Regions from separate parts of the Pseudomonas sp. 37 R 15 genome, predicted to be linked through region 2. Evidence: riboswitches for the same ligand, from Rfam matches in the RefSeq annotation. Region 2 holds a riboswitch; each other region holds the start of a gene.
The links. Region 2 has a riboswitch for cobalamin ahead of cobW (cobalamin biosynthesis protein CobW). Riboswitches for the same ligand answer to the same signal wherever they lie in the genome.
Positions count from the first base shown of each region.

Region 1: linked by a shared signal. The riboswitch ahead of cobO (cob(I)yrinic acid a,c-diamide adenosyltransferase) and the one ahead of cobW (cobalamin biosynthesis protein CobW) in region 2 are both predicted to bind cobalamin.
Region 3: linked by a shared signal. The riboswitch ahead of BFQ04_RS23780 (ABC transporter substrate-binding protein) and the one ahead of cobW (cobalamin biosynthesis protein CobW) in region 2 are both predicted to bind cobalamin.

Region 1 covers NZ_CVTV01000018.1:76,229-79,499, forward strand. Annotated here, with positions in the region: gene BFQ04_RS04240 (cobyrinate a,c-diamide synthase) at 1-1,303, opposite strand, end outside; gene cobO (cob(I)yrinic acid a,c-diamide adenosyltransferase) at 1,300-1,911, opposite strand; cobalamin riboswitch at 1,991-2,248, opposite strand; gene BFQ04_RS04250 (PQQ-dependent sugar dehydrogenase) at 2,348-3,271, shown strand, end outside.
Region 2 covers NZ_CVTV01000015.1:24,265-27,535, forward strand. Annotated here, with positions in the region: gene BFQ04_RS03750 (M10 family metallopeptidase C-terminal domain-containing protein) at 1-1,352, shown strand, start outside; cobalamin riboswitch at 1,399-1,599, shown strand; gene cobW (cobalamin biosynthesis protein CobW) at 1,692-2,765, shown strand; gene cobN (cobaltochelatase subunit CobN) at 2,768-3,271, shown strand, end outside.
Region 3 covers NZ_CVTV01000059.1:29,955-33,225, reverse strand. Annotated here, with positions in the region: gene BFQ04_RS23785 (DNA/RNA non-specific endonuclease) at 38-967, shown strand; cobalamin riboswitch at 1,089-1,283, shown strand; gene BFQ04_RS23780 (ABC transporter substrate-binding protein) at 1,397-2,407, shown strand; gene BFQ04_RS23775 (FecCD family ABC transporter permease) at 2,404-3,271, shown strand, end outside.

The DNA.
Region 1 (3,271 bases), on a different contig from region 2:
TGTCGGGACCTGGCGCAAACAATGCGGCCACCGCCGCCGGGTTCGACGGAAAGTAAAAGTGCACATAGGAGGCTGTCATCCGCCCCTGCCGATAGACCGCCTCGGCCCCGCGCCCACCATTGGGGCTAAGCCCGCGGGCGATCGGCTCCAACGCTGTGCTGGTCAAGGAGTGATGATAGGTATGCCCGCGCAACGTGCCCTCGGGCAGCTCCACGATTTGCAGCGCCAGGGCGGCCAATTTCTTTTGCATCACTGCATCGCCCTGCAGCAGACCGAGCAGTTCGGCGCGGTTGCCGTCGACATCGGTCAGCGAGTCGAGCAAATACAGCATGCCGCCACACTCGGCGAGCAATGGCTTGCCGGCGGCATGATGGGCGCGGATCGCCTCAAGCATTGCAGTATTTTGCGACAGCGCCAGGTGATGCAGTTCCGGGTAGCCACCTGGCAGGTACAGGCTGTCGGCGTCAGGCAACGCATGATCGTGAAGGGGCGAGAAAAACGTGAGCTGCGCGCCCATGGCCCGCAGCAGGTCGAGGCTGGCGCCGTAGGTAAAGGCGAAGGCTTCGTCGCGGGCTACCGCAATGCGTACCCCGGCGAGCAAGGGCTCGGCCTCGATGACTTCGGGCGCGGCAAACATTACCGGCGGCGGCACGGCCACTTCGCAACTGCTGCCCAGCGCTTGGGCGGCGGCGTCCAGGCGCGCGTCGAGGTCATTCAGTTCGCTGGCTTGCACCAGGCCCAGGTGACGGCTGGGCAATTCGATGCCGGTTTCGCGCGACAGCGCGCCGTACCAACGCAAGCCTTCGGTCAGGCTGCCCTCCAGCAACTGCGCATGGCGCAGTGTGCCGACGCGGTTGGCGAGCACCCCGGCGAAGGGCAGGTCCGGCTGGTAGCGTGCCAGGCCTAACGCGAGCGCGCCGAAGGTCTGCGCCATGGCCGTGCCGTCGATCACGCCCAGCACCGGCACCCCGAAATGCCGCGCCAGGTCGGCGCTGGAAGGGGTGCCGTCGAACAGGCCCATCACGCCTTCGATCAGGATCAGGTCGGCCTCACCCGCCGCTTCCCACAACAAGCGACGACTTTCCTGCTCGCCGACCATCCACATGTCCAATTGATACACCGGCGCGCCACTGGCGCGTTCGTGAATCATCGGGTCAAGGAAGTCCGGCCCGCATTTGAATACGCGAACCTTGCGCCCCAGGTTGCGGTGCAAACGCGCCAACGCGGCGGTGACCGTGGTTTTGCCCTGGCCGGACGCCGGTGCGGCGATCAATACGGCCGGGCAATGACGGGGCTGATTCAAAGTTCGACGCCTTTCTGAGCCTTGATACCGGCCTGGAACGCGTGCTTGAGCATGCCCATGTCGGTGACGGTATCGGCCATTTCGATCAGTTCCGGCTTGGCACCCCGGCCGGTGACCACCACGTGCTGCATCGGCGGGCGGGCTTGCAGGTCGCCGAGCACCTGGTCCAGGTCAAGGTAGCCGTGCTTGAGGGCGATGTTCAACTCGTCCAGCACCACCAGGCCGATGGAGGGGTCATTCAGCATCGCCCTGGATACCGCCCAGGCCGCTTCGGCGGCGGCGATATCGCGCTGGCGATCCTGGGTTTCCCAGGTAAAGCCCTCGCCCATCACATGGAAGCGCACTTGCTCGGGGAAACGGCGGAAGAACATCTCTTCGCCGGTACTGTTGCGCCCCTTGATAAACTGCACCACGCCGCACTGCATGCCATGGCCCATGGCCCGGGCCAGCATGCCGAAGGCCGAGCTGCTCTTGCCCTTGCCGTTGCCGGTCAGCACCAGCAGCAAACCGCACTCATTGGGCGAATTGGCGATGCGTTCATCGATCACGGCTTTTTTGCGCAGCATGCGCGCCAGGTGGCGTTCGTCGCGGTCGGGGGTATCGGTCATGGCAGCTCTCCGTTGGGGCTGGACAAAAAACGGCGGGCAGGAAAAAAACAAAACAGACAGCCAAGCATCGCCCACCGTGATGCTGTTGAATGTTTCAGGCCGGTCTCCGGGCTCATGAGTGGCACTCGGTCTGTGTAAAAGACCGTGCAGGCCGACGGCGCGCCTTCCCATATCGCCTGCGATACAGTGGCCAACAGCGCCGTCTTGACTCATTTACCGTTGCGGGGGCAGCGCCGGAATTGCGGCAGCACTGTGTACAAGTGCGCTCACTCACCGGCTTCCCTGTTTCACTCTGTCGACGCGTACGCCACGGAGCACCTGAAACAAGCCGCGAAGGTTAGTGGGTTGGGGGTGGAGCGTCAATTAAAGCTGGTCCTGTACTTGAACCATCAAGGTGATGTGCTTCTCTACCCTTACAGGTATTCAGGAGAACACCATGCATAAAACCAGACTTGCCTTACTGATCATGCTGGCCGGCACCCTCGCCGCCTGCGGAGAAAGCTCTACCCTGCAGGTGACGGATGGCACCGGGCCCTCGCCCAAGCTGCCGGAACCAAACAAGACGCTGATCCCTACCGTGAACATCGCACCAGCTGTCGGCTGGCCCGACGGCGCCAGGCCAACCGCCGCTGCCGGCACGCAAGTGGCCGCATTCGCCGAGGGCCTGGAGCATCCGCGCTGGCTCTATGTGCTGCCCAACGGCGACATACTGGTGGCCGAGACCAACGCACCGCCCAAGCCGGATGACACCAAAGGCATTCGCGGCTGGGTCATGGAAAAAGTCATGGGCCGCGCCGGCGCTGGTGTGCCGAGCCCGAACCGCATCACCCTGCTGCGCGACGCCGACCATGACGGCGTCGCCGAAACGCGCACGGTGTTCCTGGAAAACCTCAACTCGCCGTTCGGCATGGCCCTGGTCGGCAACGACCTGTACGTGGCCGACTCGGACAAGTTGCTGCGCTTCCCCTATCAGCCTGGCGAAACCGCGATCAAGGCGGCCGGCACCAAGGTCGTCGATCTACCGGGCGGCAGCCTCAACCATCACTGGACCAAAAACGTGGTGGCCAGCCAGGATGGCAGCAAGCTGTATGTCAGCGTCGGCTCCAACAGCAACGTCGGCGAGAACGGCCTGGAAGCCGAAGAAGGCCGGGCGGCGATCTGGGAGGTCGACCGCGCCACGGGCCAGCATCGTATTTTCGCCTCCGGCCTGCGCAATCCCAACGGCATGGCCTGGGAACCCCAGAGCGGCAAACTATGGACGGCGGTGAACGAGCGCGATGAGATCGGCAGTGATTTGGTGCCGGACTACATCACTTCGGTCAAGGACGGCGCCTTCTACGGCTGGCCTTTCAGCTATTAC
Region 2 (3,271 bases):
ACCAACAGCGTCCAGGCGCCAACGCCCCCGCGCTTTGGGACACATCCTTGCGTGTCGACGATCCCTACTATCGCGCAGGCTCCGGTAAACCCTCGTGGTCTACGGAGGCGATGGCGCGCAACATTGACAGGAGGGGGCGTCGGTTGACAGACAGCAATCGCGATGGCGTCGTGCGGGTCGGTTATACGTTTAATGAAGTTGCATCACAGGAAAGCAAGTTTAACGAAACACAAAAAGCACAGGCCAGACGTTCAATGCAATCCTGGGCGGATGTGGCGAATATCAAGTTTGAAGAAGATGCTGTTGACGCTGAAGCGCGGCTGCGGTTCGTCAACAGTGACAACCAGCAGCCACCGGTGGCGGACGGCTTGTTCTCGAGTTATCAAGGACGGGTACGGGTTAACCCCGACTATTCGGATAACCGCGCGCCGGCAGTCAACAGCTTCGCGCGCCAAACGCTCACTCACGAGATCGGACACACATTGGGCGCCGCGCATACGGGCAATTATGATGCGTCGTGGGGGCCTTCCAACTATGCAGACCACGCCGCCTACGCACAAGACAGTCGGGGCCACTCCGTCATGAGTTATTTTGCGCCGGGCAATACCGGTCAGGACTTCAAGGGCCAACATGCCTCGTCGCCGTTGATGGCTGACATTGCCTGGTCTCAGCGGGTCTATGGTGCCAATCACCAGACCCGTAACACCGATACCACCTACGGGTTCAACTCCAATACCCAGCGAGACGACCTGTCCTTGAGTTCATCGCGCAACCGTGCTGTCTTTTGCGTCTGGGATGGGGGTGGCAACGATACGTTGGACTTCTCCGGATATCATCAGGACCAGGTGATCAACTTGCGTGCCGAATCCTTCTGCGACGTAGGGGGAATGAAGGGCAATGTGTCCATCGCCAAGGGCGTTGTCCTGGAAAACGCCATCGGTGGTTCGGGCAATGACGTGCTGATCGGAAATGACGCCGACAACCGCCTCAAAGGCGGCGCCGGGGCGGACCGCATGCGCGGCGGTGCGGGCAGCGATACGTTTGTATACGACAATGCCGGTGATTCGACGTTGTACGCCCCGGACCAGGTGACCGACTTTGTCAGTGGTCAGGACAAAATCGATATTGGCGCGCTGTTGCGCAAACATGACATCCGTTCGCTGACATTCGTCAGCCAGTTCACCGGGCGGGCAGGCGAGGTGGGCGTGGGCTACGATCCGCACACGAACGAGTCGTGGGTCGTACTCGACTTGACCGGCAATGGCGAGATTGACCTGTACCTCGAGAGCCAGGGGCAAATACTGCATACCGATATTGTTGGCGATGTACCTGTCAGCTATCACTACGCCTGAACCTTCCATCGCGGCTACGGGACATTGACCGCAGACCGCGCACTGCGTAGCCTTGCCTGCTCGAGGTTCTTCGGCTGCGGCCGAAGCTAAGAAGGGAACGCGGTACAAGCCGCGGCTGCCCCCGCAACTGTGAAGGGTTCACCTGACTGCAATGCCACTGCCGATACGGCGGGAAGGCGCAGCCGGCGCCGGTCGCAAGACCCGCAAGCCCCAAGCCAGGAGACCTGCCTCGCAATCGATTTTTCAATTCAACCGGGCGGGGTGATCCGGTGACGAAACCCGCTGCTGCGCGCCGCCGCAGGGCCTGTCGTCCCGTATGCCCGCCCCAAAGGGCATCCGATGAAAACACTGGCCAAACTCCCCGTCACCATCGTTACCGGCTTTCTCGGCTCGGGCAAGACTACGTTGCTGCGTCATATGCTCGACAACGCCCAGGGCCGTCGCATTGCCGTGATCGTCAACGAGTTTGGCGAGCTGGGCATTGACGGTGAAATCCTCAAGCAGTGTTCCATCGGTTGCACCGAGGAAGAAGCCAATGGCCGCGTGTACGAACTGGCCAACGGTTGCCTGTGCTGCACCGTTCAGGAAGAGTTCTTCCCGGTGATGCGCGAACTGGTGGCCCGACGCGGCGACCTTGACCACATTCTCATCGAAACCTCGGGCCTGGCCTTGCCCAAGCCATTGGTCCAGGCCTTCCAATGGCCGGAAATCCGCAATGCGTGCACCGTGGACGCGGTGATTACCGTGGTCGACAGCCCGGCCGTGGCTGCCGGCACCTTCGCCGCGTTTCCGGATCAAGTCGATGCCCAGCGCAAACTCGACCCGAACCTGGACCACGAGTCGCCTTTGCACGAATTGTTCGCCGACCAATTGGCCAGCGCCGACCTGGTGATCCTCAACAAATCCGACCTGATCAGCGCCGAAGACCTGGCCCGCGTGCGCCTGGAAGTCGCTGAAGAGCTGCCGCCGGCGGTGAAGATCATCGAAGCCAGCAGCGGTCGCCTGCCGTTGGACGTGCTGATTGGCCTGGGTGCGGGCTCGGAGGAGCACATTGATGCTCGCCACAGCCATCATGATCATCACCACGACGGTGAGGACCCCCTTAATCACGACCACGATCACGACGCCTTCGACTCGATCTCCATCGACCTGCCTCAAGCAGACGAAGCCCTGTTGCTCGACGCCCTGACCCAACTGGTGGTGCAGCACGGCATCCTGCGCGTCAAAGGTTTCGCTGCGATCCCGAACAAGCCGATGCGCCTGCTGATCCAGGGCGTGGGCACGCGCTTCGACAAGCACTTTGACCGGGCCTGGGGCTTGGAAGAAGCACGCACCACGCGCCTGGTGCTGATCGGCCAGGAACTGGATGCCGCCGGCCTCGAAGCGCAACTGCGCGCTGCCCTCAGCGTTTAACCATGCACCTGCTCAGGACCCAGCCCGGTGGTTTCGTCGCGGACGACACTATCGCCGACCTTGGCCAAACCCCTGCCGAACTGGTGATCCTGTGCAGCGGCGATTCCAGCCTGGCGCTGCTCGCCGAAGCGGCGCAGCAGTTGCCCGAGGATTACCCCAGCCTGCGCCTGGCCAACCCGATGCAGGTGCAGAACCACGCCTCGGTCGACCTGTACGTCGATGAGGTGCTGCGCCACGCCAAGGTCATCCTGATTTCCTTGCATGGCGGCATCGGTTATTGGCGCTACGGCATCGAGCGCCTGGTGGAACTGGCCGAGCGCGGCGTCACGCTGATCCTGATGCCGGGGGATGATCGTCCGGACCCGGAACTCAGCGGCCTGAGCACCGTCGCCGCCGAACAGCGCGAGCGTCTGTGGCACTTTTTGCGCCAGGGTGGCCTGGGCAATGCGCTGGACTTTTATCACTGTCTGGCCAGTGCCCATCTGGGCCGCGACTATGCCTGGGCC
Region 3 (3,271 bases), on a different contig from region 2:
GCAGTCGTGTTTATCCAAGGCCCATCAGGAATACCCCATGCCCGCACGTCACGTCAAAATCGACCTGTCCTATCGCCCAAGGCTTGCCGACCTTCGCCCACTGATCACGCCCAGCCCATCCTTGCTGGAGGCCAGGGCTGCGACGCCGCGGGTTACCGCAGCCAAGGACCTGCAGGACCGGCGCGGCTACGCCGAGGATTTTCTCGGCAGCTTCGGTGTGCCCTGGCCCACCCTTGACTCGACCCTGGCAGGCGATGCCCAGCCCGGGCGCCTGGACTACACGCACTTTTCCATCAGTATGTCGCGCTCCCGACGCCTGGCACTGTATGTCGGCGTCAACATCGATGGCGACAAGCACGTGGATATCGTGCGCAGCAACGACACCTGGGCCTACGACGGCCGCCTGCCCCTCGACGCCCAGGTGGGCGAGGACCTCTACGCCGGCAATGGCCTGGACCGTGGTCATCTGGTGCGGCGCCAGGACCCCAACTGGGGAAACGAGGCGAACACCGCCAACCTCGACACCTTCCACTTCACCAACTGCTCGCCGCAGATGAGCGGCTTCAACCAGAAGACCTGGCTGGAACTGGAAGACTACATCCTCGACAACACCCAGCGCTGGAAAGCCCGCGCCAGCGTATTCAGCGGCCCGGTGTTTGGCGACGACGACCGCCTGTACCGTGGCGTGAAAATCCCCCAGGCGTTCTGGAAAGTCGTGGCCTACCTCAGCGACGACGGCAAACCCTCGGCCAGCGCGTACATGATCGACCAGCGCCGCGAGCTGGACCAACTGGACCTGGTATTCGGCCCGCTCAAAACCTACCGGCGCAGCGTGCTGCAGATCGAACAATTGACCGGTATCCGCTTCGGCAACCTGGCCGACTACGACGGTTTCAGCAACGAAGAGCGCGCCACGGGGACGCGGATCGAAGCGCTGATCCGGGGGCCGCAGGATATCCGACTCTGACCACGGCCCATTGTAGGAGCGAGCTTGCACGCGAAGCACCTTAGAGCACCGCGGCGCATCAGGCCGCTCGCGTTATCGTTGACGACCTTCGCGAGCAAGCTCGCTCCTACAGGCCGTGATCGACTACCATAGCGCCGCCGGTTCCCACACGGGACTAACAGGGAATTCGAAACGCCGCCCGCGACGTCAATCGAAACTGCCCCCGCAACTGTAGGTGCTGAGCCTGCTCCCCACTGCCACTGGACGTTGTCCGGGAAGGCCGGAGCGTGGCGACGACGCATCAGTCAGGAGACCTGCCGGCCAAGTGACTCACTAACCGGCGGGGTGTCCGGGAAGGACATCCGCGCCCTGCCAGACCTGCAGCGTTCGAAGGTGTGTTTCCGAGCCGTACCGCCCCTGCTTCACGTACGGTTCACCGGAGATTGCCCCATGCTGCTACGCGTTTCGGCCCTGATCACTGGCCTGGGCTTGTGTGCCCTGGCCCACGCCGCGCCTACTCACTACCCGCTGACGGTCGAGAACTGCGGCAACAGCCTCACCTTCCAGCAAGCCCCCGCGCGCAGCGTGACGATCGGCCAGGCCGCCACCGAGATGCTGTATGCGCTGGGAGTGGGCAATAAAGTGGTCGGTACTTCGCTGTGGTTCAACGATGTGCTGGGGCAGTACAAGGCGCAGAACGACAGCATCGAGCGCCTGGCCAATAACGAGCCGAGCTTCGAGGCGGTCATCGCCAAGCGCCCGCAACTGGTGGCCGCCGAGCTGGAATGGGTGGTCGGCCCTCAAGGCGTGGTGGGTACCCGCGAACAGTTTCACGAACTGAATATTCCCACCTACCTGCTGCCCTCCGACTGCGAAGGCAAGGACAATCTGGTCGGCGCCGACGGCACGCGGCTGGAGCCGTTTCGCATCGAGACGATCTACAAGAGCCTCAGCCAACTGGCCGAGATCTTCGACGTGCAAGCGCGCGGCCAGCAACTGACCGATGAACTCAAGGCGCGCCTGGCCAAGTCGATTGCCACCGCGCAGAGCAAAGGTTTGAAACAGGCCAGCGCGCTGGTGTGGTTCTCCAGCGCCGAAATGGCCAGCGACCCTTACGTGGCCGGCCACAAAGGGGTTCCGCAATTCATGCTGCAAACCCTCGGCCTGCGCAACGTGGTGCAATCGGATGAAGAATGGCCCGCCGTCGGCTGGGAAACCATCGCCAAGGCCAACCCTACCTTCCTGGTGATCGCGCGCATGGACCGCCGCCGCTACCCCGCCGACGACCATGAAAAGAAGCTGGCCTTCCTGCGTAGCGACCCGGTGACGCGCAACATGGACGCGGTGAAACACAACCGCATCATCATCCTCGACGCCCTCGCGCTGCAGGCCAGCCTGCGCACCTTCGACGGCCTGGAACAGCTGGCCGCCGCCATCGACGGCTACAACCTGCCGCAATGATACGGACCCTGCTCGCCCTCACGCTGCTGCTGATCGCCCTGCTTGCCGGTGTGGCCATCGGCGAAACCGCTATCTCGCCGCAGGTGGTGCTCCAGGTGCTCGCCAACAAACTGTGGGCGGCTGGCTATGTGCTCGATCCCATCGATGAAGGCGTGGTATGGAACTACCGCCTGACCCGCGCCCTGGTCGCCGGTGCCTGTGGTGCGGGCCTGGCGACTTGTGGGGTGATCCTGCAATCGTTGCTGCGCAACCCGTTGGCCGACCCGTATTTGCTGGGCATCAGCGCCGGCGCCTCGACCGGTGCGGTGCTGATTGCCTTGCTCGGGGTGGGCGGCGGTTTGATTTCGTTGTCGGCGGGCGCCTTTGTCGGCGCCATGGCCGCGTTTGCACTGGTGATCCTGCTGGCGCGGGCCAGCGGTTCCGCCAGCGGCACCGGCCAGATCATCCTCGCCGGCATCGCCGGTTCGCAGTTGTTCAATGCGCTCACCGCGTTCCTGATTACCAAATCCGCCAGCTCCGAACAGGCCCGCGGCATCATGTTCTGGCTGCTGGGCAACCTCAGCGGCGTGCGCTGGCCATCGGTGTGGCTGGCGGTGCCGGTGGCGGTCGCAGGGCTGGTGGTGTGCCTGTGGCACCGACGTGCATTGGATGCGTTTACCTTCGGCACCGATTCGGCGGCCTCGCTGGGCATCCCGGTGCGTCGCGTGCAGGTTGTGCTGGTGGGCTGCGCGGCAGTGGTCACGGCGGTGATGGTGTCGATTGTCGGTTCCATCGGGTTTGTCGGGCTGGTGATCCCCCATGCCGTGCGCTTGATGCTCGGCACCGGGCACTCGCGACTGCTGCCGGCCAGCGCCCTGGGCGGCG